4 regions of the Methylobacterium sp. WL64 genome follow, and region 3 is predicted to be linked to each of the others. Evidence: predicted binding sites of a transcription regulator. Region 3 holds the regulator's gene; each other region holds the start of a gene.
The links. The regulator PhoB, encoded in region 3, activates phosphate uptake and scavenging genes when phosphate is short. The targets are predictions, from matches to a motif close to TGTCATNNANCTGTCAT.
Positions count from the first base shown of each region.

Region 1 (7,811 bases), on a different contig from region 3:
GGCGCAGGCGCGCCCAGCGCAGCTGCCGCGCCCAGACCTCGCGGAAGCCGCGCCGTCCCAGCGGCTGCTCGAACGGGCTCGAAACGAGGTGGACGCGCTTGCCGGCGGCGCGCACCAGCTTGGTGGCGGCTGCATCCTCGGCGATCTCGGAGGCCAGCGCCTGAAGGCCGCCCCGGGCCTCCAGGAACGGCTTGTGCCAGAGCATGCTCTTGCCCTGCGCGAAGCCCAGGCCGAACGCCTCGGCCGCGTATTGCCAGCGGGCCTGCAGGGTGTTGAGGAAGGCGCATTCCACCTCGGCCATGAAGCTGCCCGGCCGGGCGCCCGCCGGGGTCGAGCAGACCAGGCCGGTGTCGGACCGCCAGGCCGCCTGCAGCCGCTGAAGATAATCCGGCGGCATCGCGACGTTGGAATCGGCGAGCACGATCCAGTCATGCGCGGCGGCGCGCCAGCCGCGGACGCAATTGTTCAGCTTGGGATTGTCGCTCACGCGCTCGTCACCGAGGATCAGCCGGGCCGGCACCTGCGGGTGGTCGGCGATCAGGCGCTGCACCCGCGGGACGATCGGATCGGCCGGGTCGGCCACGCAGAAGATCAACTCGTAGGCCGGATAGGCGAGGCGGAAGCTGCGGACCAGCATCTCGTCGCTGAACGCCTCGACCCCGTGGAGCGGCCGGACCAGGGAGACCGGGGCACCGGCCGGGAAGGTGGACGCGCCGTGGACCGTCCCGATGCGCCGGCCCGCGATCGCGATGCTGGCGATCTGGATCAGGGCCAACAGCGCACCGAGGGACAGGGCCGACACCGTGGGGTCAATCATGCGGATCCCTCGTTCACGCTCGTGATCGGCCCGGATCGTCGGCGAGTGCGCGTGGCATCAGGGATTTCGAGCCGCACCCGGTCGGGCGCGGCTCTAACGGCCGGACCGCGTCAGCCGTGTGACAGAGGCCCCTCAGAACCGAAGGGTCAGGTTGCCCTTCACGGCCTGGTCCTGGGCCCGGGCGCCGACTTGGCCGGTATAGGCCACGCCGAGCGTCGCGTTCGGCGCCACCGCCAGGTCGAGCCCGGCGCCGGCCACCAGCGCGTCCCGGTCGATCGGCACCCCCGCGCTCAGGAAGGCGGGGCCGGTGCCGAAGCTCAGCAGGGCCGCCGGCACGACGTCGCCGAACGCCCGCCGGTAGCCGAGCAGGCCGTGCGCCGTCACCGGAACACCGAAGCCGAGATCGAAGCCCGTCTGCCCCCGCACGCCGACGGTCGCCGCGCCGAGGTCGTAGCCGCGCCCGTAGCTGACCAGCGCCGCTGCGCCGCCGGTCTCGGCGAACCCGTCGCGCCGGATGCCGACATAGGCCGCGCCCACGAACGGCTCGATGTAGGAGGCCGCCGCCGGTCCGCCCCGCGACGCCGGGGCCGACGGCACGCTCAGCGTGAACCGGTAGCTGATCTCGCCGAAGCCCTGGACGGTGTGGCCGCCGCCATGCCCGGTCGGGCTGTCCGACAGGCCGTACAGGACGCTGCGCCGGGTGCGGGTGTCGGTGTCGGCGTAGAGGGCGCCCAGCCGCACTTCGATCGGGCCGAACGTGGTGCCGCCGTAGACGCCGCCGAAGCCGCTCTTGAGCGTCGCGCTCTCGGATGGGCTGGCGGCGCCCAGCCGCGCGCCCGCGCCCTGCCGGCCGACGCTGTCGAGGTTGGCCTCGGTGTAGCCGCCGACCAAGCCGAACCGGAGCCCGCTCGGCAGCCGGATGTCGGCGCCGAGCGCGAAGCCGGCGATCTGCCGGTCGAGGTCGAAGGCGTTGCCGCCCCCGCCGGCCGTGCCGAACGCGCCGAAGCCCTGGCCCCAGAGCCCGAACACCCGCGGGTCGAGGACCCGCGTCGGCACGCTCGCCACCACGGGCGTCCGGCCCGGCAGGTCGGCGCTGTAGGCCGCCGGCACGCGGCCGTCGTCGAGGCTCGGGGCCGACCCGCCCCAGCGCAGCCGGTCGAGCACCGCCTCGCGCACGAAGAACGCCGTCTCGTAGGCGGTCGACACCGTGCTGGCGTGGATGTCGCCGGCGAGCGCCCGGAAGCCGTCGGCGGCCTCCGCGGTGGTGAACGCCAGGGCGGCGTCGTAGGCCCGGCCGGACCCGGCCGCCTGGAGCGCGTTGGCGGACGCGACGCCGTTGCGCCCGGTGGCGCCGGCGGCCAGCGGGACGTCGTTGCGGGTCAGCGTCAGGGCGACGTCGTTGGGCAGGTAGCGCAGGCCGGGGCTGAGGAAGGCGAGGTTCGTCGTGACCCCGTCGAACCGTCCCGAGACGCCGCCGGCCGCGCTCAAGATCGCGTAGGTTGTGCGCGGGCCATAGGCCCCGGAGGCAGCCACGACCTGCACGGTGCCGCCGCCGAGCGTCACGGCGCCGCCGGCCGCGATCTTGTCGGCTTGTCCGGCGGCCTTGGCCTCGACCCGGTAGACCGAGCCCGGCGCGAAGGCGACCGCGCCGGCGACGTTGAGGGTGCCGATCGAGTTCCCCGGCGCCACGGTGCCGCCCGAGAGGGCGTTGAGGCCGCCGAGTGTGCCCGAGCCGCCGAGCAGGCCGCCGGCCCCGACCGAGACGGTGCCCGCGATGGTGCCGTTGGCGTAGAGCACGCCGCCGGTGCCGACGCCGACATCGATGCCGAGGCGGTCGCTCGTGTCCATCCGCAGGGTGCCGGTGACGGCTCCGAAATAGCCGGCGGCGGAATAGAGGTCGATGCGGCTCCAGTAGCTGAGCGGGCTGCCGTAGAAGGCCGCGAGCGCGCTGGTCTGCGTGTTGACGACGATCTGGTTGATCGTGGCGGTCGAGAGCTGGCCGTAGAGGCCGCCCTGCGGGGCGAGCGTGCGGGCGGCGGCGGTCGATCCGCCGTAGAGCGGCGCCAGCAGGATCGCGGCGTCGGGTCCGCCGGCGGGGGCCGCCTCGCGCGGGGCCTGGGCGAAGGTCAGGGTCGGCAGGCCGTAGGTCAGGCGCTGCTGGTAGGCGGCCTGGTTGGCGGCCGACGGGAGATAGGGGTTTCCGGCGCTGTTGGCGGCGCCGCTCGCGCAGGCCGCGACGGTGTTGCCGCATTGGGCGGCGAGATAGGCCTGAAGCTGCCCCTGCGCCTGCACGAACTGGTTCGGCAGGTTGATCGCCACGCCGGTCACCGCGGCTTTGTTGACGTAGGCCGGGTTCGTGAACGCCTGGGCCAGGTCGTAGGCCGCCAGCGCCCGGCTGCCGATCACGTCGAGGGGGTAGTGGACGCCGAGCACGATCCGGCTCTCGCCGTACTCGGAGGCCCGCAGCAGCACGTTCTGGTATTGCTGCGGCACCAGCATCGCCAGCAGGTAGCCGCTGGTGAACGCGTAGGTGGTGTGCCCGCTGGGGAAGGAGGCGTTGGTCGCGAGGCCGGTCAGCGCCGTCGGATCGAACGGGTTGATGCGGCCGGGCGCGACCTGGACCGGGCGCGACGAGCCGTAGACGTCCTGGCCCGGCTGGGTGTTGGTGACCCCGTAGGCGCGGTCGTAGACGCTGTTGGTGGTGTTGGGCAGGCCGTCATACGTCGGCAGCCCGTAGCCCGCGGGCGCCACGGCCGGCACCGCCACGTAGTTGGCGGGTGTCACGCTCGGGTTGTTGGCCGCGCCGTTGGCGAAGTAGTTCTTCGCGACGCCGAGGTTGTTGCCCGTGAACGTGTTGGCGTTGACCAGCAGGTTGACCACGCCGCCGAGGGCGCCGTTCACGCCCTGGGCGGTCCCGCGCTGGTAGATCGGGCCGAGCTGCGCACCGAGGCCGCCGACCCGTTGCTGCGGGACGATGCCGTTGATCGGCGTCTGTCCGGGCAGGCCGCCGGCGATGTTGGCCGCGACGCCGTAGCTGCCGAGCCCCGAGGACGACAGGGCGTTGCTCGCCGCGCTGAGCAGGTTCTTGTCGCTGATCGCCACCTGCTGCCGGGCGAGGTCCGCGCCGGTGTTGAGGGCGATCGTCTGCGCAAGGTTCAGGCTCAGCGTCGCCTGCCCGGCCGCCGTTGCGTTGAGCGCCAGGTACGGCGCCAGCAGGTTGAGCACGTTGACGTCGGAGGCCGTGGTGTTGACGGTCTGCGCCTGCACCCCCGACCCGCACGCGGCGACCATCAAGGCCGCGATCGAGACCCCATAGCGAACGCTCATTCCTGGCCCCCAAGCCTGCGGCCCTTCGGCCTGCGGCGGGAGATTTAGCCACTTCCGCGAACGCGAATGCGTCATAATCCATTCACAAAGCCCTGAATCATCGCGTGTATCCTGTCAGCAACAGCCAGACATCTTAGCCGGCGCAAATCCAGGGCCATGTTCATCTTGCGCTTTGCTTCCAGCGCCGCGGCCGCGGCTCCGCAAACGCGTCACGCTGCACTCCAGGCCGGACGCCTCCCCGTCGATCGGTGCGGGCCATCGCCGGACGGATGTCCGGTACCGGAACCGGGCGCGGTCGTATCAGTAAACACCCCGGCCCAGACCTCGAAGTGGGCGGAATAGACTTCGTGCAGATTGATATTTTCGGATCGTCGGCGGTAGGCGCACGAATATAATGCTTCGCTGAATACCTTCGGTAAAACGTCACTGAAACGTCATCCCACAATCTTAATCCCGCTTCGCTTCCGAAGACGATTCAACGCGAGGGCCCATGTCCGATTCCGCCGTCATTCCGCAACACGGGGTGGGGAACAGGCCCGCGGGCGGTCCGCGCCTCGAGCACGGGATCCATCTGGGGGGCGTCGTCGCCTTCCTGGCGGTTCTGGTGGCCGGGCTCGGCTACGCGGTGGTGAGCCTCATCGCCGACATGAACGCCGTTGGCGAGGCGCCGCTGGCCTACGGGGCCTTCGCGCTGCTCGGGCTCGCGCTGCTGATCGCCCTCGCCTTCGAATTCGTGAACGGGTTCCACGACACCGCCAACGCGGTGGCCACCGTCATCTACACCCACTCGATGCCGCCGCTGGTGGCGGTGGTCTGGTCGGGCTTCTTCAACTTCCTGGGGGTGATGCTGTCCTCGGGCGCGGTGGCCTACGCCATCGTCACCCTGCTGCCGGTAGAGCTGATCCTGCATGTCGGCTCGGGAGCCGGCTACGCGATGATCTTCGCGCTGCTGCTCGCCGCCATCATCTGGAACCTCGGGACCTGGGCCTTCGGCCTGCCGAACTCCTCGTCGCATGCGCTGATCGGCTCGGTGCTGGGCGTCGGCCTCGCCAACCAGCTGATGGGCGGCGGCGACGGCACCGCCGGCGTCGACTGGAACCAGGCGTTCAATGTGTTCAAGGCGCTGCTGTTCTCGCCCCTGTGCGGCTTCGCCCTCGCGGCGCTGCTGCTGCTGGCCCTGAAATTCGCGGTGCGCCGCAAGGACCTCTACGAGGCCCCCAAGGGCGAGGCGCCGCCGCCGCTGTGGATCCGCAGCCTCCTGATCCTGACCTGCACGCTGGTGTCGTTCTTCCACGGCGGCAACGACGGCCAGAAGGGCATGGGCCTGATCATGCTGATCCTGATCGGCGCGGCGCCCACCGCCTACGCGCTGAACCGCACCATGTCGGACGACACGACCCCGGCCTTCATCCAGACCTCGGCGGCGGCGAGCCAAGTGTTCTCCGCCCGGGCCCCCGGCGCTCCCCAGCCGGAGACGGCGCAGGCGCGCCGGACGGTGACGGACGCCCTCAAGTCCAAGGACCTGAACCGGCCGCCGGTCTACGCCGCGCTCTCCGCGCTCGCGACCGACATCGCCGCCAGCGTGAAGAATTACGGCGCGATCCGCACCGTCCCGGCCGCCCAGACCGAGAACCTGCGCAACGCCATGTACCTCACCGCCGACGCGGTGCGGCTGCTGCCCAACGCCGGGGCTGATCTGTCCGAGGCCGAGAAGTCGACCCTGAAGAGCTACACCGGGCTGCTCAACAACGGCACCCGCTACATCCCGGGCTGGGTGAAGGTCTGCGTCGCCCTGGCGCTCGGCCTCGGCACCATGGTCGGCTGGAAGCGCATCGTCGTCACGGTGGGCGAGAAGATCGGCAAGACCCACCTCACCTACGCCCAGGGCGCCTCGGCCGAGATGGTCGCCGCGGGGACGATCGGGCTTGCCGAACTCTACGGCCTTCCGGTCTCGACCACGCACATCCTGTCCTCGGGCGTCGCCGGGACGATGGCGGCCAACGGCTCGGGCCTGCAGATGGCCACGGTGCGCAACATGGCCCTCGCCTGGATCCTGACCCTGCCGGCCGCCATCACGCTGGCCGCGACCTTGTTCTTCCTGCTGCGCCACGTGTTCTGACGCCGCGGGTATCGGCGGGGCCGAGCCCCGCAATCCACGGACAAGCATGACGACGGACAGGGCCGTTTCCGCACCCCGCGGAAACGGCCCTGTTCGTTCCGGCCCCGGTTTCCCGAGGCCTCAAGGGCGCGCCATGGCACGCACGAAGGCGAGGCAGGTGCGGCGCGCGGCGACGGTCTCGATCGCCATGAAGGCCGTCACGAGATCCGCCGCCTGAGCCACGGCCTCGCGCGGCTCGGGCTCGTCCGGCAGGAAGGCGGCGACCGGCATGCGGAGCGTTCCGGCGATCCGCTCGAGGATCTCCACGGAGCGATCCGCCTCGGGCAGCCCGTGAACCGGATGGGTCATGGCGCAGGCCATCGTTCAGGCCGCCTGGTTACCGAGCTGGATCGCCCGGGCGATCTCCGAACGCCGCTTGGCGTAGCCGGGAGCCACCATCGGGTAGTTGGCCGGCAGGCCGAACTTGGCGCGGTAGCGCTCCGGGGTGAGACCGTTGGCGGTGAGGTGGCGCTTCAGCGTCTTGTACGACCGGCCGTCGATGAAGCTGATCAGGCCGTTCTCGCCGATCGAGGCCTCGACCTCCGCGGCGGCCGGGCCGGTCCAGGACCGGGCGGAGCCGGCGGGATTGCGCTGGAGCACCGAGATCGCGGCATGGACCTGATCGATCAGCACCGGCAGATCCCCTGCCCCCACAGGGTTTCGCGACACGTAAGCGGCGACGATCGCGCCGACTTTCTCGAGCAGGAAGGAAGAGCGGGCTTCGGGTTCGTTGATCATGTCAGGATCTGCTGTTCAATCTCGCGTTATCAAAACCCCGCCTCTGCCGAACGACGGCCCGAAGGTCCGCCCCAGTGATCGACATCCGCGAAGGCCCCCACCGGCGGTGAGTTGCCAATTTCACCTCAGGTTGCTCAAATGCATCCCTTGAGGCTGAAAATAATATACAATATGTATCGGACGGCGCTTGTCTGGCGACGCGGATCCCTTGTTCCGGCCGCGCGAAATGCCGGTCGATCGAAAAATTTACTTATGGAAGCATTGTTTTCGACCGAGGGTCTTAACCCCCTGCACAGCTTTCGGCGCTGGCGGGAGGCGCTTGTCAGCCGGGGTGTCCCCCTCGAGCAGACGCGCCTCGACGACCGTCCCTTCCGGGCCAAGCTCGAAGCCGCGAGCGTCGGCCCGCTGGTGCTGACCCGCGTCACGCACGGCGCCATGCGCAGCGAGGCGACGCGCGGGCTGATCCGGCGCAACGGCAAGGACGGCACCGTCGTGGTGATCTTCAAGGTCGCCGGCACGTCGAAGCGCAGCCAGGATGGCCGCAGTTCGGTGCAGCGCCCCGGCGAGGTCGTGGTGATCGATCATCGTCCGGCCGCGCACGAGTCGAGCACGGACAGCCAGTCCCTGTTCCTGGAGCTGCCCCGGGAGCGCCTGGAGAGCGTGCTCGGGTCCACCCGGCGCTACACATCCCTGACGATGGGCGCCGACGTCGTCTCGACGGGGCTGACGGTCACGTTCTTCCAAGAGCTTGTCCGGTTGCGCGACCGGCTC
Region 1 is NZ_VRVA01000089.1:1,165-8,975, reverse strand. Features, by position in the region: gene FV242_RS25205 (ceramide glucosyltransferase) at 1-817, opposite strand, end outside; gene FV242_RS25200 (autotransporter domain-containing protein) at 950-4,144, opposite strand; gene FV242_RS25195 (inorganic phosphate transporter) at 4,635-6,263, shown strand; gene FV242_RS25190 (hypothetical protein) at 6,384-6,611, opposite strand; gene FV242_RS25185 (MucR family transcriptional regulator) at 6,627-7,040, opposite strand; gene FV242_RS25180 (helix-turn-helix domain-containing protein) at 7,293-7,811, shown strand, end outside.
Region 1: FV242_RS25195 (inorganic phosphate transporter) is a predicted target of PhoB. The motif match lies at 4,566-4,582, and genes of this name have one in related genera.

Region 2 (7,811 bases), on a different contig from region 3:
GGGGGACGTGTGGGGCGGCGTGGTCCGGCTCGGCACTCGGCTTGGGGGCCGTCCAGGCGTCGCCGGGGGCCTGCGGCGCCTCCATGTCGATGATCGGGGCGCCCCCGGTCGTCTCGGCCGGGCGCTCGCGCGCCTCGGCCCAGCGGGCGAAGGCGTCGGCCTGCTGGCTCTGGAACCGGCCCATGGCGGCCGTCATCCGGGCGGCTCGGGCCGCGCGCTTGCCCTCGGCCTCGGCCGAGCCGGGGGCTCCGAACCCGCCGAGCTTCATCTTGGACAGGTCGAAGTTCAAAAAGTCCAGCTTGGGGAAGTGCTTCATCGGGCCGTTCCTTGCGGGCGGGGTTCGGACACGGCCGGCGGCTGCGCCCGGCTGTGCGGTCGGGAAATTCTTCAGGCGATCCGGTCGGCCAGGGCGGCCTTGACCGCGGGGCTGGCCTGGAACGCCCCCAGCACCTCCACGGAGGCGATGGCGGCGCGCGCCAATTCGGGTGTGACGTCCGTCGCCACCGTGGCGAGGCCGAGGACCTGGATGTGCAGGGGCACGCCGGCATCCCGGGCGGCCTCCAGGGCGGCGCGGGAATAGTGTGAGACGCCCAGGCGCAGCTGGCGGCGGGCCACGGATTGGCGCACCGCCTCCTCCTGCCGGTCCAGCTGGTTGCGCACCGCGGTGCGGATGAAGTCGGCGCGGTTGGCGTAGAACCCATCGCGGACCATCAGGTCGACCCGGCCGAGATCGACGAAGCCCAGGTTGATCGTGATCTTCTCGCTATCCGGCACCTTGGGCCGGAGTTCCGGTACGGTGTCTGCCATCGCTTCGCCCTCTCCAGCCCATCCGGTTGGATGGTCTAGAGATGGTGAGCGGATGCCGCAGCGCAAGATACGGTCGCGACGCGTCTCGAAACGGTCGCGGTTTCAAAGGGTCGGCGGCCCGTTGCGTGTCCGGGGCGGAGCCCTGGTGTCCGGCTTCGCCCGAGTTCGGGGCTGCGCCCCCCGAACCCCGCCGAAGGGCCTCGGGCCCTTCGGGAGCCCGTATCGCGACGCATCATCAGTCCGCGCCGATCCCCCGTCCCTTCAGGCTGGCGCCGATCTCGTCGAGGACGGAGGCGTCGTCGATGGTCGCCGGCATCGTCCAGGGCTCGTGGTCGGCGATGCGCTTCATGGTGGCGCGCAGGATCTTGCCGGACCGGGTTTTCGGCAGGCGCGGCACGGTGAGCGCCAGCTTGAACGCAGCCACGGGCCCGATCTCGTCGCGCACCTTGGCGACCAACTCGCGCTCGATGTCCTCGGGCGCGCGGTCGACCCGGGCCTTGAGCACCACGAAGCCGCAGGGCACCTCGCCCTTCAGCGCGTCGCGGATGCCGATCACCGCGCATTCGGCGACATCGGGGTGGCCGGCCAGCACCGCCTCCATGCCGCCGGTGGACAGGCGATGGCCCGCGACGTTGATGATGTCGTCGGTCCGCCCGAGCACGGTGATGTAGCCGTCGGCGTCGATCACCCCGGCATCCGAGGTGTCGTAGTAGCCCGGGAAGGTGGCGAGGTAGCTCGACCGCATCCGCGCGTCCGAGCCCCACAGGGTCGGCAGGCAGCCGGGCGGCAGGGGCAGCCGGATCGCGATGGTGCCCATCGTGCCGGGCGGGACCGGCTTGCCGCCCTCGTCCAGGACCGCGACCGCGTAGCCCGGCATCGGCACGCAGGTGCTGCCGTGCTTCACCGGCAGGAGGCCGAGGCCCAGCGGATTGCCGGCGATCGGCCAGCCGGTCTCGGTCTGCCACCAATGGTCGATGACCGGGCGATCCAGCGCCCGCTCGGCCCAGGCGACCGAATCCGGGTCGGCCCGCTCCCCGGCCAGGAACAGGCTGCGGAAGGCGGACAGGTCGTAGTCGCCCACCAGCGCCCCGGCCGGATCCTCCTTCTTGATCGCGCGCAGGGCCGTCGGCGCCGTGAACAGACAGACTACGCCGTGCTCGGCGACCACCCGCCAGAACGCCCCGGCATCGGGCGTGCCCACCGGCTTGCCCTCGTACAGGACCGTGGTGCAGCCGTGCAGCAGCGGCGCGTAGACGATGTAGGAATGGCCGACCACCCAGCCGATGTCCGAGGCGCAGAAATAGGTCTCGCCGGGCCGGACGCCGTAGAGGTTCGGCATCGACCAGGCGAGCGCCACGAGGTAGCCGCCGGTATCCCGAACCACGCCCTTCGGCTTGCCGGTCGTCCCGGAGGTGTAGAGGACGTAGAGCGGGTCGGTGGCGGCCACCGGCACGCAGGCGGCGCGCTTGCCCGCCGCCTCGGCGGCCGCGACGGCCTCGGCCCAATCGTGGTCGCGGCCCGCGACGAGCGTCGCGGCGCATTGAGGACGCTGCAGGATCAGGCAGGCCTCGGGCTTGTGCCGGGAGGTGGCGATCGCGAGGTCCAGCAGCGGCTTGTAGGCGACCACCCGGTTCGGCTCCAGGCCGCAGGAGGCTGCCAGCACCACCTTGGGGGCCGCATCCTCGATCCGCACCGCCAGCTCGTTGGCCGCGAAGCCGCCGAACACCACCGAGTGCACGGCGCCCAGCCGGGCACAGGCCAGCATGCCGAACAGGGCCTCGGGCACCATCGGCATGTACAGGATCACCCGGTCGCCCTTGCCGACGCCGAGATCGGCCAGGACGGCCGCGAGCGTCGCCACCGCATCGCGCAACTCCCGGTAGCTGATGCTGCGCTTCGTGCCGGTGACGGGGGAATCGTACAGGATCGCCGCCTGCTCGGCCCGCGCCCCGTCGGCGTGGCGGTCCACCGCGTTGTGGCAGGCGTTGAGCGTCCCGTCCGGGAACCAGCGGCCGTAGGGCCCGGCGTCCGGCGCGAAGATCTGCTCGGGCGCGCGCGACCAGTCGAGCGCCCGGGCCGCCTCGCGCCAGAACGCCTCCGGGTCGCGGCGCGCCGCGTCATAGATCTCGGGATAGCGGCCCGGCAGGCTGGCGGTGGTCATGGGCGCGGCGTGTCCTCGGAGCCGCTCTCCGGCGGCATCCCGGGGAGATTAGCCGATTCTGATTTTTTTGCGCGCGCGAGCGGTCGTCCAAGTGGATGATAACGCGCTTATGGATCGCTACCGGGCTCCGCCGAAGAGCCGGTTCCTTACACCCAGGCCCCTGATCCTGATGTTCCGGAGCGAAGCGGAGGCCTCGAAGGAGGGTTCCAGGGATCGCGGCTGCATCTGGAGGGCGCCTTCGAGGCTCAGTGGCGCGGGCGCCTCGCGACGGGGTCTCGGTCGGAAGAGCGTAAAACACGCGTGCAGAGAACCGCCGCACCGGGCGGACCGATACGGCGGTTCTCATCTTGAAAGTATGTTCGTGGGACAGTCAGGCGTCGCTCAGTGCAACGTATCGTTGCCGGCTTGCAGCCTTTTGATCTCGTCTTTGAGAAGAAGTTTCCGTCGCTTCAGTTCGGCAATGTGGAGGTCGTTCGCAGAAGGCCTGTGGATCGCCTCGTGAATCTCGCGCTCGAGGGCTTCGTGCTTCCGGGCGAGTTGGCTCAAATGCGTCTGCAGCGACATGAGTCGAATCTCCTGTCATTGTTCCGACACATGGAGACTGGCACAGGATGCCGCACCTGTCGAAGCCTTTTCTCCGGCCAAGCCTCACGAATGCTTGCACGGCCGGCTTGTCCCGCGGCGGGGCGTAACGCATGCTCTTCGATCTGGAACGGTCTTCGATCCCGCGGGTGATGATGGCGGACGAGTCGGGTGAGAGCGCGCAGTCGGACCTCGAGGCCGAGCTGAGTCGGCTGCGCGAGGAGCACCGGGGCCTCGACGGCGCCATCGAGGCGCTGGAGCGCAGCGTCGCCGGGGATCAGCTTCAGATCCAGCGCTTGAAGAAGCGCAAGCTGACCCTGCGCGACCGGATCTACCATATCGAGGATGCCCTCACCCCCGATATCATCGCTTAGAGCGCGCCGCCGAAGTGGATGCCGGTTCGGGGTGAGCGAGCGCAGCGCGTCGCCCCGGAAGCCGGAAACCATCTTTCGGGACGGTCCACCGATGCCGGTGGACGCACTGGCCCGCCGCCTTGCCGCCGGGCCGCCTCGCCTGTAAGCGGCCTCTTTTGCCGGGACATACGATGGCGTCGCCTCCCGTCGCGATCATCATGGGCAGTCAGTCCGACTGGGCGACCATGCGGCACGCCGCCGAGACGCTCGATGCGCTCGCGGTGCCGTACGACGCCCGGATCGTGTCGGCCCACCGCACCCCGGACCGGCTCGTGGCCTTCGCCAAGGGCGCGGTGGCGGACGGGTTCAAGGTCGTGATCGCCGGTGCCGGCGGGGCCGCGCACCTGCCCGGCATGGCGGCCGCGATGACCCGCCTGCCGGTCTTCGGCGTTCCTGTGGAATCGAAGGCCCTGTCCGGCCAGGACAGCCTGCTGTCGATCGTCCAGATGCCGGCCGGCATTCCCGTCGGGACGCTGGCGATCGGCCGGGCGGGCGCGGTCAACGCGGCGCTGCTGGCGGCCGCGGTGCTGGCGCTCGGCGATCCGGGCCTGGCGGAGCGGCTCGAGGCGTGGCGCGCGGCCCAGACCGCGTCGGTGGCCGAGCGGCCGGTGACGGAAACGCATTCGTGACGGACACACCCCTGAAGCCCGGCTCCACCCTCGGCATCGTCGGCGGCGGACAGCTCGGGCGCATGATCGCGCTCGCGGCGGCCGCTTACGGCCTGAAGGTGCACGTCTACGCGCCCGATCAGGACAGCCCCGCCTTCGACGTCTGCGCCCGGACGACCTGCGCGGCCTACGACGACCCGCAAGCGCTCGCCGCCTTCGCGCGCAGCGTCGACGCGGTGACCTACGAGTTCGAGAACATCCCGCGCGCCACCGCCGACATCCTGGCTCGGCACGCACCCCTGCACCCGAACGCCGAAGCTTTGGCTACAACCCAGGATCGCCTCAGCGAAAAGGAATTCATCAACCGGCTCGGAATTCCGACCGCCCCGTTCCAGGCGGTCGACACGCCCGATGACCTCGACCGGGCGATCGCGGCGCTCGGCCTTCCGGCGGTGCTCAAGACCCGCCGGTTCGGCTACGACGGCAAGGGTCAGCGCATCCTGCGCGAGCGCGCCGAGGGCGACCGCAACGCGCTGTTCGCCGAGTTCGGCGGCGCGCCGCTGATCCTGGAGGGCTTCGTGCCGTTCGAGCGCGAGGTCTCGGTGGTCGCCGCCCGCGGCCGTGACGGCGGCTTCGCGGCCTTCGACCTGTGCGAGAACGAGCACCGCGACCACATCCTGGCGCTGACCCGGGTGCCGGCCCCCGGCCTGACGCCCGAGACCGCCCGCGCCGCCCTCGACATCGCCAAGCGGATCGCCGATGCGCTGGACTATGTCGGCGTGCTCGCCGTCGAGATGTTCCTGGTGCGCCAGGACGGAGCCGAGCGGCTGGTGGTCAACGAGATCGCGCCGCGGGTCCACAATTCCGGGCACTGGACCATCGAGGGGGCGACGACCTCGCAATTCGCCCAGCATGTCCGCGCGGTGTGCGGCTGGCCGCTCGGCGACTCGGCCCGGATCGGCGGGTTGCCGGTGGAGATGCGCAACCTGATCGGCGCCCAGGCCGACGATTGGTCGGGCCTGCTGGCCGAGCCCGGCGCCCACCTGCACCTCTACGGCAAGGGCGAGGCCCGGCCCGGCCGCAAGATGGGCCACGTCACCCGGCTGGGATCCGTTCCGATCCCCTGATCGAGCCCGGTTCTGCGGCTTCGGGAACACACCGGACCGGCCGCACGCGTGCCGGAGGCCGCCCCCGGACGCCTGCGCGCCGTCGAGCCATACCTTCGCCACATCCCGCCGCTTCCACCACATCGTGGGCGGTCACGGAACCGCGCGCCTTTAAGCCGGCATTCACCGCGATGCGCGACGGTGCCTCGGAGACGAGGGGCGCGGCGCGGGCCGGGCGACGGGACAATCGGGGGCGGGGTGCGCGCGCGAAGGCGGGCCGCGCCCCGGGGAGAGTGGGGCGATGATCGTACGCAACGGGCTGGCACACAAGATCGCGCTGATCGGCGCGGCCACGCTCTCGGCCGCGGCCCTTGCGGGCTGTGAAACCGTCGGCAGCGCCGCCGGCCCGCGGCAATACGCGGTGGTGGAGACCGACACCACCGGCGCCACCAACGTCAACATCGCGTCGCTGACCGAGGTGATCCAGCGCAACCCGAACGACGCTGCCGCCTACAACACCCGCGGCGCCGCCTATGCCCGGGCCGGCCAGTTCAACGACGCCATCGCCGACTTCACAAAGGCGATCCAGATCGACCCGAATTCGGGTTCGGCCTACAACAACCGCGCGCTGGCCGAGCGTCAGGTCGGCCGCGACGCCGCCGCGCTGCAGGATTTCAGCAAGGCGATCAGCATCGACCCGAATTACGGGCCGGCCTATATCGGCCGCGCCAACGTCGAGCGCGCCCAGGGCAACGTCGACCAGGCCCTGTCCGACCTCAACGTCGCGATCCGGCTGATGCCCGAATCGGCCGAGGCCTACCATGCCCGCGGCCTGGTCCGGCAGAAGCAGGGACAGGACACCCAGGCGATCGCCGACTTCGACGCCGCGATCGACCGCAACCCGTTCGTGTCCGCGCCGTACGCGGCCCGCGGCCAGAGCCTGATCGCCACCAACCAGTACCCGAAGGCGATCGAGGACTACAACGCGGCGCTCAACGTCAACAACAAGGACGCCACCTCCTGGGCCTATCGCGGCCTCGCCTACGAGAAGTCGGGCCAGCGCAAGGAGGCGCTCGAGAATTACCAGCGCGCCGCCGTGATCGAACCCAACAACGCCGTCGCCCGCGCCGGCCTCGGCCGCGTGCAGGGCGGCGTGGGCTCGCTGTTCAACTGATCTCGCAGACGACCGAGACGGTCCAGGCCGGCGCCCTCCCCTCGGCATGAGCGGAGGGCGTTCGTGTATGGCGTGGCGCGCGCCGGAACGTTCGAGCGCATGAGCCTCTCTGGCTCCACGGTCATTCCGGGGCCGCGAAGCGGAACCCGGAACCCGGAAACTCGACTCGAGCAGGACCCGGCACTGTCGGCGGCTCTCGATTGCCGCCGCGGGCGGCCCCTTCGGGTCCAGGCTCCCCTGCGGCGCCCCGGAATGACGGTGTACGTCCGTTTCTCACGCCGCCAGCAGGCCGTTCTCCCCTTGCGTGATCCGGCGCAGGTGGTGGGCGGTGTCGCCGAGCTGGTACTCGATCATGGCGAGCCGCTTGAAGTGGTGGGCGCCGATATACTCGAGCGTCATGCCGATGCCGCCGTGGAGCTGCACCGCCTCCTGGCCGACGAACCGGCAGGCCTTGTTGATCTGCACCTTCACGGCCGCCAGCGCCGCCGCGCGCGCGGCCGGATCCTCCGCCTCCACCATCATGGCGGCGTAGAGGGCCATCGAGCGCGCCTGTTCGAGCTGGATCAGCATGTCCACGGCCCGGTGCTGGAGGGCCTGGAACGAGCCGACGCTGACCCCGAACTGCGTGCGGGTCTTGAGATACGCCACCGTGAGCTTGTGGAGCGCGTCCATCGATCCGACCGCCTCGGCGGCGAGCGCCGCGATCCCGTGCTCGGCCACCCGTTCCAGCAGCGGCAGGCCGCCCTCGGGATCGCCGAGCGCAGCGTCGGCCGGCAGCGCGACGTCCGAGAACGACACCTCCGCGGCCCGGCCGCCATCCTGGGTCGGGTAGGCCTCGATCGCGACCCCCGGGGCGTCCGCCGGCACCAGGAACAGGCCGATCCCATGCGGGTCGCGCCGCTCCCCGGAGACCCGGGCCGACACCACCATCAGCCCGGCCGCGTCGGCGTTGGGCACCAC
Region 2 is NZ_VRVA01000028.1:643-8,453, reverse strand. Features, by position in the region: gene FV242_RS14440 (PHB depolymerase family esterase) at 1-316, opposite strand, end outside; gene FV242_RS14435 (CopG family transcriptional regulator) at 388-807, opposite strand; gene FV242_RS14430 (propionyl-CoA synthetase) at 1,043-2,968, opposite strand; gene FV242_RS14425 (YdcH family protein) at 3,350-3,532, opposite strand; gene FV242_RS14420 (YdcH family protein) at 3,664-3,924, shown strand; gene purE (5-(carboxyamino)imidazole ribonucleotide mutase) at 4,095-4,592, shown strand; gene FV242_RS14410 (5-(carboxyamino)imidazole ribonucleotide synthase) at 4,589-5,698, shown strand; gene FV242_RS14405 (tetratricopeptide repeat protein) at 5,979-6,851, shown strand; gene FV242_RS14400 (acyl-CoA dehydrogenase family protein) at 7,125-7,811, opposite strand, start outside.
Region 2: FV242_RS14425 (YdcH family protein) is a predicted target of PhoB. The motif match lies at 3,546-3,562, and genes of this name have one in related genera.

Region 3 (7,811 bases):
CGTCGATGCATCCGGCCTGCACCTCACCCTCGCGCGGAGCACCCCGACGGACCCGGCACCGGCCGCCCTGCCGGGCGTGCTCACCGTGGAGGAGACGACCGGCGCCGAAACGCATCGCCTGGCCTTCGCGTACGGGGACGAGCCGGTTGCACCGGTCCCAGTGGCTGCACCCGAGGCTTCCGCCGCAGCCCAACCGGTCGCCCCGGCCTTCGACGCGCTGACCCTGGCGACCGCGGCGGGCCTGGCCTTTCTGGGCGGGCTGATCCTCAACCTGATGCCCTGCGTTTTTCCCGTCCTGTCGATTAAGGTGCTCGGCCTCGTCCGGCATGCCGGCGAGAGCGCGGCGCGCGTGCGCCTGCACGGCCTCGCCTACACGGCTGGGGTGATGGCAAGCTTCCTAGGCCTTGCAGGCTTGCTGCTCGCCCTCAAGGGCGGCGGGGCCGCGATCGGCTGGGGCTTCCAGCTGCAATCGCCGGCCGTGGTGGCCGGGCTCGCCTATCTGCTGCTCGCCATGGGCCTGAGCCTGTCGGGGGTTGTCCATGTCGGCGGTCGGCTCACCGCCATCGGCGACGGGCTCGCCCGGCGCTCGGGTCTCAGCGGCTCATTCTTTACGGGCGTTCTCGCGACCCTGGTGGCAACCCCCTGCACGGCACCGTTCATGGGCTCGGCCGTGGGCTTCGCGCTGACCCAGAGCGCCGGAGTCGCGCTCGCGGTGTTCGCCAGCCTGGGCTTGGGCCTCGCCCTGCCCTTCCTGGCGCTGACCCTGTGGCCGCCGGCGCTGCGGGCGCTGCCGCGGCCGGGCGCCTGGATGGAAACCCTGAAGCAGGTTCTGGCTTTCCCGGTCTACGCAACGGTGGCGTGGTTGATCTGGGTCCTGGCCCAGCAGGTCGGCCCGCAGGGGCTTCTGGTGGGGCTGATCGGCCTCGTGCTGGTGGGCTTCGCGGCCTGGGCCTGGGAGCACGGGCGCGTCGCCGCTTCGCGGGTCGGACCCGTCGTCCAGGGCGTCGCGCTGCTGACGGTCGTCGCCGTCGGGGCACTGACCCTGACCCTCGATCGCGACCGGGCCGTGCCCGTCGCCCAGGCCGCCGCAGAGGGCGTCGAGCCCTTCACGCAGGCGCGTCTCGACGCCTTGGTGAACGCGCGGCGGCCGGTCTTCGTGAACATGACCGCCGCTTGGTGCATCACATGCGCGGTCAACGAGACGACCTCGCTGTCCACGAAGGTCGTGCGGGCCGCCATGAAGGATCGGGGTGTGACCTACCTGAAGGGCGACTGGACCAACCAGAACCCCGAGATCACCCGCCTGCTGGAGGCGCATGGGCGCAGCGGCGTCCCGCTGTACCTGCTCTACACGGGCACTGGGGAGGCACAGGTGCTGCCGCAGATCCTCACCGAGGGAACGGTGCTGGCGGCCTTGAAGGCGGTACCGGCCGCCCCCGGTAAGAGCGCAGCGCTGGCACGCTGACCGAGGAGGCAGGCGCGCCGTTCCGCCCCGACGGGCTGGAGGTCTTCAGGCTTCGAGGGAAAACGTCTCGTCGAAGGCGTATCCCGAGCCCCGCACGGTGCGGATCGGGTCGGCCTGCCGGGGGGCGTTGAGCGCCTTACGCAGCCGCCCGACATGCACGTCCACGGTGCGCTCGTCGATGTAGACGTCGTGGCCCCAGACCCCGTCGAGGAGCTGTTCACGGGAAAAAACCCGGCCTGGCGCCAGCATCAGGAATTCGAGCAGCCTGAATTCGGTTGGTCCGAGATGGAGTTCCTCGCCGGCGCGCCGGACCCGGTGGCCGGAGCGGTCGAGCTCGATGTCGCCTGCCGCCAGACGGTCGGCGACGTGGGCCGGCTTGGCCCGGCGCAGCAGCGCCCGAACGCGAGCCAGCAGTTCCGGCACCGAAAACGGCTTGACGATGTAGTCGTCGGCGCCGGTTCCGAGCCCGCGGACCCGGTCGCCTTCCTCGCCGCGCGCGGTGAGCATGATCACCGGCAGACGCTCGGTCTCGCGCCGGGCCCGGATGCGGCGGCACAACTCGATGCCCGAGAGGCCGGGCAGCATCCAGTCGAGCAGGACCAGATCGGGCGTGCGCTCGGCCAGGAGCAGTTCGGCGTCGTCACCGCGACTGGCCGAATCCACCAGGAATCCTTCGGCCTCCAGGTTGTAGCGCAGCAGGGTAGTCAGCGCCTCCTCGTCCTCAACGATCAGGACTTGCATGCTCACGTTCGATAACCTGTTCCGAATTCGGCACGCATCGAATCAACCGCGCCGGAGGGCCCGGACGCGCCGATGGTGCGGCAGGGGCCGCGATTCCTCAACCCACGCGCACTCCCACCGGGGCTTTGTCCCGCAGGTGGGAGTGCGCGCTGCGGAGGAACCGCGAACCGCATGTCACGGGGCCGTGGCGGCAGGCCCGACCGTCGCGTAGTTCGACGCGTCGTTCTTCGGCCGCTCGCCCGCCAGCGTCTCACCGGTGGCGAGGTAATGGATCGTCTCGGCGATATTGGTGGTGTGGTCGCCGATGCGTTCGACGTTCTTCGCGCAGAAGAGCAGATGCGTGCAGAACGAGATGTTGCGCGGATCCTCCATCATGTAGGTGAGGAGCTCGCGGAACAGCGAATTGTACAGGGCATCGATCTCGCCATCCCGCTCCCAGACATCGTAGGCCGCCTTGATGTCGCGGCTGGCATAGGCGTCGAGGATATCCTTGAGCTGAGCTTCCGCGAGGTCGCTCATGTGACGCACGCCGAGCACGATCTTCTGCGCAGGCGCCTGATCGGAGATCGCGACGACCCGCTTGGCGACGTTCTTGGCGAGGTCGCCGATCCGCTCCAGATCGCCGGACACGCGGATTGCCGAGATGGTCTCGCGCAGGTCGATCGCCAGCGGCTGACGCCGGGCGATGAGCAGCACTGCCCGCTCTTCGATGTCACGCTGGAGCGCATCGAGGCGCTTGTCGGCGAGGATCACCGCCTGGGCGAGCGTATCGTCCCGGCGGACGAGGGCATCGGTCGCCTCGGCGGCCATCTTCTCGGCGACGCCGCCCATCTCGGAAATCGAGCGACGCAGGTCATCCAGGTCGGTGTCGTAGGAACTGACGATATGGCCGGGCATGGTGGATCCTTCGATGGCGTCCCGCAAACCTTGATCCGCGAGGTCTGGCGGAAACCCGCCGCTGCGATCACGGATACCGTTGTACGTTTCCCGGTACCCAGTCCCTTGGATAGTTCACGTCATGATGCGAAGCGGAGCGGCTTTCGGTACGCGACAAAAACAACCGGAATAGGCCGATGTTCCCAGATCAACGCAACATGCCTCGGAGTAGCGCCCGGTCGAATTCCGGTCGGGCGCGGCTCCGCGTCTTGAGATCGACGCGCAAACATGTGCCGATTCGGTCATCAACTCTTCCGCGAAACTTCCGCGATTGGCTTAACCGAACCGCCCGGTGATGTAATCCTGGGTCCGCTGCTCCACAGGGTTCATGAACATGCGGTTGGTGGGGCCGAACTCGATCAATTCACCCAGGTACATGAAGGCGGTGAACTGCGAGATGCGGGCAGCCTGCTGCATGTTGTGCGTGACGATCACGATGGTGAACTCATCGCGCAGCTGCTCGATCAATTCCTCGATGCGGCCCGTGGAGATCGGGTCGAGCGCCGAGGTCGGCTCGTCGAACAGGATCACCTCCGGGCTCTGGGCCACGGTGCGGGCGATGCACAGGCGCTGCTGCTGGCCGCCGGAGAGCCCGGTGCCCGCCTGGCGCAGCTTGTCCTTCACCTCGTCCCAGAGGGCGGCCTTGCGCAGGGACTGCTCCACCCGTCCGTCGAGTTCGGATTTCGGCAGCTTCTCGTAGAGGCGCAGCCCGAAGGCCACGTTGTCGTAGATCGACATCGGGAACGGCGTGGGCTTCTGGAAGACCATGCCGATCCGCGAGCGCAGGTCGTTCAGGTCGACGGACGGGTCGAGGATGTTCTCGCCGTCGAGCATGATCTGACCTTCGGCCCGCTGCTCCGGGTAGAGGCTGTAGATCCGGTTGAAGCAGCGCAGCAGCGTGGACTTGCCGCAGCCGGACGGCCCGATCAGGGCCGTGACCTGGCGGTCGTGGAAGTTGATGTCGACGTTCTTCAGCCCGTGGAAGCTGCCGTAGTAGAAGTTCAGACCCTTCACGGCGATCCGGACCGCACCGCCCTCGTTGGCGTGGTTGCGGGTGAGATCGACCGTGGGGATCGCGGAAGCGGCGTTCATCGTCGTGTCCTCGAGAAGGGTCTTAGCGCGACATCTGCGGCTTGATGACGAGACGGGCGATGATCGACAGCACCAGGATCGTCGCGGTGATGAGGAGCGCCCCGGCCCAGGCGAGGCTCTGCCAGTTCGGATAGGGTGAGAGGGCGAACTGGTAGATCATGACCGGAAGGTTCGCGACGCCGCCCATGAGGTCGGGCGAGAACCACGAATTGTTGTTGAGCGCGGTGAACAGGAGCGGCGCGGTCTCGCCGGCGATGCGGGCCAGCGCCAGGATGATCCCCGTGACGATGCCGGCCGAGGCCGCCCGCCAGGTGACGCTGATGATCACCGTCGAGGGCGGGGCCCCGAGAGCGGCCCCGGCCTCGCGCAGGGTGCCGGGCACCAGGCGCATCATGTCCTCGGTGGTGCGTACGATCACCGGCACGGCGATGATGGCGAGCGCCACGCCGCCGGCCCAGCCCGAATAGGTCCCCATCGGCCGCACCATCAGGGTGTAGACGAACAGGCCGATCAGGATCGACGGCGCCGAGAGCAGGATGTCGTTGAGGAAGCGGATCAGCCCGGCGATCTTCGAGAACCGGCCGTACTCGGCCAGGTAGGTCCCGGCCATGACGCCGACTGGCGTCGCGATCGTGATCCCGATCCCGGTGAGCACCAGGCTACCCAGGATCGCGTTGGCGATGCCGCCGCCCTCGGAGCCGGGGCCCGGGGTCGGGTGCATGAACATGGCGGGCGTGAAGCCCTGCACGCCCTGGATGATCAGCATCAGCAGGATCGAGCCGAGCACCACGGCGCCCACGATCGTGGCGACCAGGCAGGCGGTGCGCAGCACGCGGTCGGCGATCCGCCGGCTGGGGCGGACCCGTCCGGAGCGGCGCGGCGCGGCGGTGTTGAAGGCCATGGGGTTGGACGCGTCCATCGAGAGCCCTCCTCAGGCAGCTTTGACGCGGCGCGTCAGCAGCCGGGCGATGATGAGCACCACGAAGGTGATGATGAAGAGGATGCAGCCCAGGGCCATCAGGGCGTTGAGCTGGAGACCGTCGGCCTCGTTGAACTCGTTGGCGATGCGCGATGCGATGGTCGAGCTCGGGTCGAAGATCGAGGCCGAGAGGCGGTTGGCGTTGCCGATCACGAAAGTCACCGCCATCGTCTCGCCGAGGGCGCGGCCGAGGCCGAGCATGATCGCGCCGATGATCGAGACGGAAGCCTGCGGCACCAGCACGTGGCGGACCACTTCCCAGGTCGTGCAGCCGATGCCGTAGGCGCTCTCGCGCAGAACGGTCGGGATCTGGTCGAGCATGTCGCGGGCGATCGAGGCGATGAACGGCACGATCATGATCGCCAGGATGATGCCGGCGGTGAACACGCCGACCCCGGACGGGACCCGGGCGTAGAACAGCGTGCCGACGATCGGCAGGCCCTCGACGATGTTCGATACCGGGATCTGGACGAAGCGCGCGAAGAGCGGCGCGAACACGAACAGGCCCCACATGCCGTAGATGATGCTCGGCACCGCGGCGAGCAGCTCGATGGTCATCGCCACTGGCTTGCGGGCCCAGCCTGGGCAGAGCTGCGTAAGGTAGACGGCGATCCCCAGGGAGACCGGGACGCCGATCAGGAGTGCCAGCGTGGCGGAGGCCACGGTCCCGATGACGGCGACCAGGGAGCCGTACTGCTCGGTCCCGACGTTCCAGGCGCTGGAGGTCAGGAAGGCGAACCCGAATTCCCGGAAGGCGGGCCAGCCGCCGTAGAGGATCGAGCCCAGGATTCCGGCGAGCACCACGAGCACGAACAGGGCCGCGCCGTAGGAGCAGACCCGGAACAGGGTGTCGAGGTTCCGGCTCGGTCCCTTGCGCGCGGCGGCGGCGCGAGGTCGGGCGAGGGCAATCGTCTCGGTCAAAGCGGACATCCGCGATTCTCTGCGAAGGGAGGCGTGGTAGCGCGGTGCGGGCCGCGATGCGAGGGAGGGGGCCGCGACCCCCTCCCCATCTCACTCACATGTTGAAGACGGGCTTACCGTCCTTGCCCTTCACGGTTTTCCACTCTTCGTGGATCAGAGCGACGACGTTATCCGGCAGCGGCACGTAATCGAGGTCTGAGGCGAGCTTATCGCCGTTCTTATAGGCCCAATCGAAGAACTTCAGCGTATCCGCGGCCTTGGCCGCATCGGCCGATTCCTTGTGGACCAGGATGAAGGTCGCCGCCGTGATCGGCCACGCATCGTCGTCCGGCTGGTTGGTCAGCGAGATACCGAAGCCCGGGGCCGACTTCCAATCGGCGCTGGCGGCGGCGGCCTGGAACGCCTTGTCGTCCGGCTGCGGATACTTGCCGGCCTTGTTCTGCAGCAGGGCGTAAGCGAGCTTGTTCTGCTTGGCGTAGGCGGATTCGACGTAGCCGATGGCGTTCGGCACCTGCTTGACGGTGGCGGTCACGCCCTCGTTACCCTTGCCGCCCTGCCCGACCGGCCAGGAGATCGTCGTGGCCGCGCCGTATTCCTTCTTCCAGGTCTCGGACGCCTGGGACAGGTAGGTGGTGAAGATGTTGGTCGTGCCCGAGGCGTCCGACCGGTAGACCGGGGTGATGGTGGCGTCCGGGAGTTTCACGCCGTCGTTGAGCTTCGCGATCCGCGGGTCGCTCCACTTGGAGATCTTGCCGGCGTAGATGTCCGCCAGGATGTCGCCGGTGAGCTTCAGCTTCCCGGGCTCGAGGCCGGCGATGTTCACCACCGGCACGACACCGCCCATCACGGTGGGGAACTGGACGAGGCCATCCTTGGCCAGCTGCTCGCCCTTGAGTGGCGCGTCGGTGGCGCCGAAATCAACGGTCTTGGCCTGAATCTGCTTGATGCCGCCGCCGGAGCCGATGGACTGGTAATTCAGTCCGGAGCCGGTCTCCTTGCGGTAGGCTTCGGCCCACTTCGAGTAGACCGGGAACGGGAAGGTGGCACCGGCTCCCGTGATGTCGGCAGCGAGTGCCGCGGACGCCAGCTGGACCGTGGCGAGGCCGACGGCGAGCGCGTAAGCAAAGGGTCTCAAGGGTATCTCCATTGCCGTCGGGCGAGAGCCTGCGCCTCTCCGCCGGCAAGCCCATGCCCGCGGCAGAGCTGTGCGGCCGGTCTTCCAAGAGACCCGGCGCCGGCCGCCCGATGGGCCGGGCGTTACGACAGGGAGATGACATCGGCATGACATCGCGCCGCAGAGACGAAGGCACGGTTTGGCGCGCTGGCGCGTTCAAGCCCGGTGGCGGCATCTCGGCGGTGCTGCCCGTGAGACCAGGAAGGCAGTCGGATCGTGGATGATCAGGGGACCGACGCACAGGAAGGTCCCGATGCGGCATGGCTTGCCCTGCACGCCGACCGCGAGGCCGTGGAGCGCGCGCTGACCCTGGCTCAGGCCCGTCAGCGCTACGGCACCGACGCCGAGGCGATCGCTCAGGCGCGCCACGAGGAGGTCGAACTTCTGGTGGATCTCGACAGGATTCTGACGCAGATCCGGGCGGCGGAGTACCGTCGGCGGCCCGGCTCGCGGCGCTGGTAGCGCCGGGCGAAAGCAATCTTGGTTCGGGCTAATACGGGTCC
Region 3 is NZ_VRVA01000006.1:32,514-40,324, reverse strand. Features, by position in the region: gene FV242_RS05035 (protein-disulfide reductase DsbD) at 1-1,465, shown strand, start outside; gene phoB (phosphate regulon transcriptional regulator PhoB) at 1,511-2,206, opposite strand; gene phoU (phosphate signaling complex protein PhoU) at 2,381-3,103, opposite strand; gene pstB (phosphate ABC transporter ATP-binding protein PstB) at 3,419-4,234, opposite strand; gene pstA (phosphate ABC transporter permease PstA) at 4,257-5,153, opposite strand; gene pstC (phosphate ABC transporter permease subunit PstC) at 5,166-6,143, opposite strand; gene pstS (phosphate ABC transporter substrate-binding protein PstS) at 6,229-7,269, opposite strand; gene FV242_RS05000 (hypothetical protein) at 7,525-7,770, shown strand.

Region 4 (7,811 bases), on a different contig from region 3:
AACTCCGGACAAGAGCCAGCGACTGATGCGCATCAAGGCAACAAACCGGTTCACCGCCATGCTGGGCGTCGCCGCGCTCGGCACGCTCGGCCTCGGTGCCGCCGAGGCCCGCGACCAGGGCAACTACGCCCAGGCCGAATGGGCGCAGGACTACGCTTCGCCCGCCGCCATGCAGGTGCAGCGCGAGACCGTGCCGATCCTGTCGCCCCAGACCGTGTCGGCCACCGAGCAGATGGTCGAGCGCTACCGGGACATCGTCAACCGCGGCGGCTGGCGCCCGGTCTCCGGCGCCGACCGCCTGCGCGTCGGCGCCAAGGGCCCGGCCGTGGCCGCGGTGCGCCAGCGCCTGATCGTCACCGGCGACCTCGATCCGGCCGCCGGCGGCTCCGGCGTGTACGATTCCTACGTCTCGGCCGGCGTGAAGCGGTTCCAGGCCCGCCACGGCCTCAGCCAGACCGGCGCCATGAGCCTCGCCACCCAGCAGGCGATGAACGTGCCCGCCGACGTGCGGCTGCATCAGCTCGAGACCAACGTCGTCCGCCTGCGCTCCTATTCGGGCGATCTCGGCCGGCGCTTCGTGATCATGAACATCCCGGCCGCCCTGGTGGAGACCGTGGAGAACGGCCAGGTCGTCACGCTGCACGCCGCCGGCGTCGGCAAGATCGACCGCCAGTCGCCGATCATGAACACCAAGGCGACCCAGATCAACTTCAACCCGACCTGGACGGTCCCGGCTTCCATCGTGAAGAAGGACCTGATCCCGAAGATGCAGAAGGATCCGAACTACCTCACCGACAACAAGATCCACATCCTGTCGGGCAACGGTGAGGTCTCGCCGCGCTCGATCAACTGGAACTCGGACGAGGGCACGCGCTTCACCTACCGGCAGGAATCGGGCGCCGATTTCAACTCGATGGGCATCGTGCGCATCAACATCCCGAACCCCTACGGCGTGTTCATGCACGACACGAACACCAAGGGCGTGTTCGGCGACGATTTCCGCTTCATCTCGTCGGGCTGCGTGCGCGTGCAGAACGTGCGCGAGTACATCACGTGGCTCCTGAAGGACACGCCCGGCTGGGGCCGCGAGCAGGTCGAGCAGGCGATCGAGAGCGGCAAGCGCGTCGACGCCAACATCGCCCAGCCGGTGCCGGTCTACTGGACCTACATCACCGCCTGGGCGACCCCGGACGGGCTCGTGCAGTTCCGTGACGACATCTACAAGCGCGACGGCGTGAACGTGCCCTCGACCATCGGGGCGCCGACCCCGGTCGCCAGCGCCGAGCCGCTGCCGCAGACCTTCGAGCCCGGCGACGAAGAGTAAGTTCGCCGCGCGCCGCGCTTATCGGGTTCAGCCGAGGCCCGCACCCCTACCCGGGGTGCGGGCCTCGCGCGTTTGGGGCCGCTCTGTCATCCGGCAGTCAAATGCCTCTGCTTGGCCTTTGCCGCCGAGCAGGAGCCCCCGATGCCACGCGATTCGATCCCAGCGTCCGGACGTCTGACCCGCCGGGAGACCGTCGCCGGCGCCGCCGCCCTCTCGCTCCTGGCCGGCCGTGCCGGCGCGCAGGGATCCGCTGAGGCCACGGGCATCGTCTATGCCGTCGGGGCGGCCGGTTCCACGCGCGCGCCGCTGCCGGGCGTGCTGGTCTCCAACGGCCGGGAGGTGGTGCGGACGGACGGAGACGGCCGCTACCGCCTGCCGATGCCGGGAGACGGGGTGGTGTTCGTGATCAAGCCGCCGCGCTATGCCCTGCCGCGGGACGCCGACAACGTGCCCCGCCACTCCTACATCCACCAGCCCGGCGGGACGCCCGCGGGCCTCGGCCTGCGCTACAGGGGCATCGCGCCTACCGGTCCGCTCCCGGCCTCGATCGACTTCACCCTGACGAAGGCCGACGAGCCGGCGGATTTCGACGTGATCCTGTTCACCGATCCGCAGCCCGAGAGCCGGTTCGAGCTCGACCACGTGCGCGACACCGCAGTCGCCCGGGCGATGGCGATCCCGGCGGCTTTCGGCCTCACCACCGGCGACGTGCTGTTCGACGACCTCTCGCTCTACGGCCGCTCCAACCGCATCGTCGGGCGGATCGGCCTGCCGTGGTACAGCCTGCCCGGCAACCACGACCTCAACATGCAGGCACCGGACGCCCGCCACAGCCGCGAGACCTGGAAGCGCGTGTTCGGGTCGCCGACCTACGCGTTCCGCCACGGGCGCGCGCTGTTCGTGATGATCGACAACGTCGAGTGGATGGGGCCGCCGGTGCCCGTGGGAGCCAACACCTACCGGGGCCATGTCGGTGAGCGCACGCTCACCTTCCTGAAGAACCTTCTGGCCGAGATCCCGCCGGACGATTTGATCGTGCTGGCGACCCATATCCCGCTGGTGACCGATACCGGCGACGACCCGCGCAGCGCGACGATCGACCGGGCCGCGCTCCTCGACCTGTTGGCCGGCCGGACGGTGCTGAGCCTCGCCGGCCACACCCACACCACCGAGCACCATTACCTTTCGGAGCGGCACCACCACCACGTGATGACCGCCGTGTCCGGCTCGTGGTGGAGCGGGCCGGATACCCGCACCGGCATCCCGTCCGCCGACAGCCGCGACGGCACGCCGAACGGCTTCCACGTGCTCTCGATCCGCGGCACCGACTACACCACTCGCTTCGTCCCCGCCCAGGGCGAGCCGGACGCGGCGATGCGGATCGCCTTCGAGAGCGAATTGCGCCCGGCCGCCCCCGAGATCGTCCGGGCGAGCCACCCGATGCAGGGGCTGCGCCCGCCGGTCCCGCAGGACGCGCTGACGGCGACCAATCTCGTGGTCAACGTGTTCGACGGCGGCCCGCGCACGAACCTCGCGATTCGGATCGGCGACCGCGCGCCGGCGCCGATGGCGCGGACGCGCCGGCTCGATCCGTTCGTGACCGAACTCTACGCCCGCTATCCCGAGACCAGGAAGAGCTGGGTGCAGGCGACGCCCTCGACCCACATCTGGACCGCGGGCCTGCCCGACGACCTCGCGCCGGGCGCCCACCGGGTCACGGTCGCGGGCACCGACGAGTACGGCCGGCCGATCCGCGCCTGCGTCGTGCTCGAAGTCACGGGCGACGGCGCGCGCGGTTAGGAGGTCACGTCGGTGCGAGCATGAACGCGGCCTGCGTCGCACGCGTCAACGCCGCGCGGAGGACCGTGATCGCGGCCATCAGGACGATGGTGAGCGCCGCGGCCTCCCACGGGCTTCGAGCGATCGGACCCCAGACGTTTTGGACGGCGAACAGGCTCAAGTTCGACGCGACCAGATAGATCAGGACGTGCCGACCGGGGCTGGTCCAGAGGCGCGGGACCGCGATGCGCCGCACGATCGCCATGCTGGCCGCCCGGTAGAGCAGCAGGAACAGCGCAGGCCCGATCACCCACACGGTCGATGGTGGGAACCGCGAAGGCAGGCTCCCGGTGATCGACGCGACGGTCAGGAGGGCGTAGGTCGCCGACGCGGCGAGGCAGAGATCGATGCCGCCGAAAGGCTCCGTCCTGTCGGCGTAAAAGGCCCCCAGGAACAGCCACATCGCGTGCGGGGCGAGGGGGAAATACGTGTTGTCCGGCGCGGGGACGAAGATCGTCAGCCAGGGCAGATCGGGACCGTCGAACGGGAGACATCCGAACGCGGCCGAGGCTGCAACGCACGCCATCAGACAGGCCGGCCTGCGGACGACGTGCCCGAGCCCTCTGCCGAGCCAAACCATCGCGAGGCTCAGGACGAAGAACGAGGCGAGGAATTCGCTGTGGCCCGGCAGGTCCATCAGCGTCACCACGCCGAGGATCCGCGCCGCCGACCACCCGTTGCCGTCGGTCAGGATTACGGCTCCGATCCCGGACAGGTAGAAGGCCAGCAGGATCTTGGCCGGCCCCTGCAGCCGCTCCCACACCGGCCTAACCCGGCCGGACCGGGCGGACAGGGCCGTCCCCCAGCCGAATGCGAACAGAAATCCCGAGAAGCTCACGAGGTTGATGACGTTGGACAGGCCCGCCGTGAACCCGTCGATCGGGGCCTGGACGATCTGGACGACGTGGGCGAACACCATGCCCAGTACGAGGAACGTCTTGAAGACATCGAGTTCGACGCACCGTTCCGTGCGGACATTCCGGATGGACAAGACGTGGCCTCGGACTGCGACATCGAAGCGGCGGCGAGGCCACGCTGTGCAGTCCCCATGGTCGTCGGGAAGGGTAAAGATCGCATGCTGTGGGCCTGCCGCGCGATCCCTGGGCAGCTCCGTCGAGGCTGCTGCGCAGCACACGGCCGAAAGATGCGGTCGGATATCCGCCATGACCGGCCTCAGCCGGCCCGGCCGATTGGACCGGAACCCGTCGAAGTCGCGTTGATGGCGACCGTGGCGTTGCGGTCGGGAACGCCGCGACGCCGGGGATCCGACACCGCGGACGCGATGGCGTTCCGCGACGCCGCATACCTGGGACGGCAGCCGACGCAACCCGGCGATCACGCCCGCAACGGCCATCAGCGGGCGACGATCAGATCCTTGATCCGCGCGGCGAGCGCCTCCATCGGGAAGGGCTTGGTCAGCACCTGCATGCCGGGCTCCAGGTGGCCGTGCCCCAGCACCGCGTTCTCGGCGTAGCCGGTGATGAACAGAACCTTGAGGTCGGGGCGCCGCTCGCGGCCGGCATCCGCCATCTGCCGGCCGTTCATCCCCCCGGGCAGGCCGACATCGGTGACGAGCAGGTCGATATGCACGTCCGACTGCAGGACCTTGAGCCCCGCGGTGCTGTCGGCCGCCTCGATCGCGGTATAGCCGAGATCCTCCAGCACCTCGGTGACCAGCATCCGCACGGACGGCTCGTCGTCCACGATCAGCACGGTCTCGTCCTGGCCGGCCCGCGCCACGCTGGAGAGCTGCAGGGCGACATCGCCGCCTTCGGCCTCACCGCAATGACGCGGCATGTACAGGCACACGGTCGTGCCCCGGCCGACCTCCGATTCGATCCGCACCTGGCCTCCCGATTGCTGCGCGAAGCCGTGAATCATCGAGAGCCCGAGGCCGGTGCCCTGGCCGATCGGCTTCGTGGTGAAGAACGGCTCGAACACCCGGGCGATCACCTCCGGGGGCATGCCGGTGCCGGTGTCGGTCACGCTCAGCACGAGATACGGGCCTTCGGGGAGGTCGTGCCGGAGGGCCGCGGCCCGATCCAGGTGGGTGTTGGCGGTCTCGATGGTGATGCGCCCGCCCGCCGGCATGGCGTCGCGGGCGTTGATGCACAAGTTCAGGAGCGCGTTCTCGAGCTGGCCCGGATCGATCAGCGCCGGCCACAGCGCCGGAGCTCCTACGACGTCCAGGCCGATCTCCGGCCCGATGGTGCGCCGGATCAATTCCTCCATGCCCAGGATGAGCTGGTTCACGTTGGTCGGCTTGGGGGTCAGCGTCTGCCGGCGCGAGAAGGCGAGCAGGCGGTGGGTCAAGGCGGCCGCGCGCTTGGCCGCCCCCTGGGCCACCGTCATGTAGCGGTCCAGTTCGGCGAACCGGCCCTGGCCCATCCGGGTCTGCATCAGCTCCAGCGCGCCGGAGATGCCGGCCAGCAGGTTGTTGAAGTCGTGGGCCAGGCCGCCGGTGAGCTGGCCGACCGCCTCCATCTTCTGCGACTGGCGCAGGGCCTCCTCGGTCTGGCGCTGGCTGGTCGTGTCGATGCCGACGCCCGTGCGCCGGAGCGGCCGCCCCTCGGCGTCGTGGTAGGTATGGCCGCGGGACAGGACCCAGTGGACGGTGCCGTCCGAGTGGCACAGGCGGTACTCGAGTTCGAGGTCGCCGGCATTCGCCAATCCGCCCGTCATGGTCGTCTTGAGCGCCGGGCGGTCGTCGGGGTGGACGTTGGCGAGGAAGTCCGGACGCGGGATGCCCTCCGATCCCCGGTCCGGATCGATCGCGTAGAGCTTGGCGATGGCGGCGTCGTAGAAGAATCGGTCGCTGTCCAGCTCGTAGGTCCAGACGCCGACCCCGCCGACCGCCGACAGGGCGAGGCGCGCGAAGTCCTGGGCGTCGCGCAGGAGGGCGTCGCGCTCCTTCTCGGCCGTGACGTCCCGGCCGGTGGCGTAGAGCATGTCTCCCGCCGGGACCGCGACCCAGGAGATCCAGCGCAGCGACCCGTCCTTGTGGCGGTAGCGATTGACGATCCGCGGCTGGGCGCCCTCAGCCGCCGCGGTGTAGGCGTCGATGGTCTCGGCATGGTCGTCCGGGACCACGAACGCGTTGACGTGGCGGCCCAGGAGTTCTTCGGGCGTGTAGCCGAGCATCTTCGTCCAGGCGGGATTGACCCGCCGGAAGACCCCCGCGAAATCGATGACCAGCAGGAAGTCCGGCGACGTGTCCCAAAGGGTGTTCAGCTCCAGGGTCCGTTCCTGCACCTGCTGCTCGAGCGTGTCGTTGAGCGTCCGGAGTTCCGCTTCCGCGACCTTGCGCGCGGTCACGTCGTTGAAGAAGATCGCGATATGCCGGTCCGCGGGCTCGCCGACCCGGATGGCGCGCGCGTCGAACCAGCGCTCGAAGTTGTTGGCGTAGCTCTCGAAGTTGGCCGGCTCCCCCGTCCAGGCGACGCGGCCGTAGGTCTCGAACCAGAATCGCTCCAGGTCGGGGGCGAACTCCGTGACCCATTTTCCGCGCAGGTTGACGCCGGCCTGACGCTCGAAGGCCGGGTTGGCCTCGAGGAAGCGGTAATTCACCGGGTGGTCGCCGTCGAACTTCACCTCGACGATGGCGAAGGCCGTCTCCACCGTGTCCAGCAGCGTCCTGAACAGATCCTCCGTCTTGCGCAGGCGCTCGCCGGCCTCGCGCGGGCCGGTGCGGTCGCGCAGGATCTTAACGTAGCCGTGCCGCGTGCCGTCCTCGCGGCGCAGGGGCATCAACTCGCCGGAGGCCCAGAACTCGGAGCCGTCCTTGCGCACGTGCCACCGCTCGTCGGCGGCGCGGCCCTCGGCGAGGGCGACGTGCATCTCCTCGCGCGGCCGCCCGGCCGCCCGGTCCCGCGCGGTGAAGATGCGGTCGGCCGAGGTACCGAGGATCTCGCCGCTTCGCCAGCCGAAGATGTTCTCCGCGCCGGCGTTCCAGTCGGTGACGATGCCATCCAGGTCGGTGACGACGATCGCGAAATCGATCGCGCTCTCGATGACATGCTGGAGATGGCTGCGTTCGGGCATGACACCGTGTAGCGGCTTCCGCGGCAAAAGTTAGGTCGGCTCCTGGACTCCGACATCCATTATAAACTGCTCCGTTCGGCGCCTTGCCTAACCCATATTGGTATTCGTTCCTGGGCTCGGCGCGACGGGCCCGACGGACACCTGCGCGGCGATCAAACCGGACCGTGATCGGCATCCCCGTTGACGCCGTCGCCCCCCGGCGCGAAGCCGGCGCGAGGGTTTAAGATCGCGGGAAGGTCGGAACGATGCTGGGGACGGTCGGGTTCGCGTTCCTGGCGGGGCTGCTGTCGGTGCTGTCGCCCTGCGTCCTGCCGCTGGTGCCGATCGTCCTCGGCACCGCGGCGTCGGAGCATCGGCTGGGGCCGGTGGCGTTGGCGCTCGGCCTTGCGCTGTCGTTCACCGCCATAGGGCTGTTCGTGGCCACGATCGGCTTCTCGATCGGGCTCGACGGGGACGTATTCCGCGGTGTCGGCGCCGTGTTGCTCGTCATCCTCGGCGTGGTCCTGACGCTGCCGCGTCTGCAGGCGCGGGTCGCCACCGCGGCGGGACCCGCGGGGGCCTGGGCCGAGGAGCGCTTCGGCGGGTTCGGATCCGGTGGCTTGTCCGG
Region 4 is NZ_VRVA01000004.1:47,172-54,982, forward strand. Features, by position in the region: gene FV242_RS03415 (murein L,D-transpeptidase) at 26-1,324, shown strand; gene FV242_RS03420 (calcineurin-like phosphoesterase family protein) at 1,466-3,124, shown strand; gene FV242_RS03425 (heparan-alpha-glucosaminide N-acetyltransferase domain-containing protein) at 3,129-4,154, opposite strand; gene FV242_RS03430 (PAS domain S-box protein) at 4,517-7,204, opposite strand; gene FV242_RS03435 (cytochrome c biogenesis CcdA family protein) at 7,450-7,811, shown strand, end outside.
Region 4: FV242_RS03420 (calcineurin-like phosphoesterase family protein) is a predicted target of PhoB. The motif match lies at 1,409-1,425, and genes of this name have one in related genera.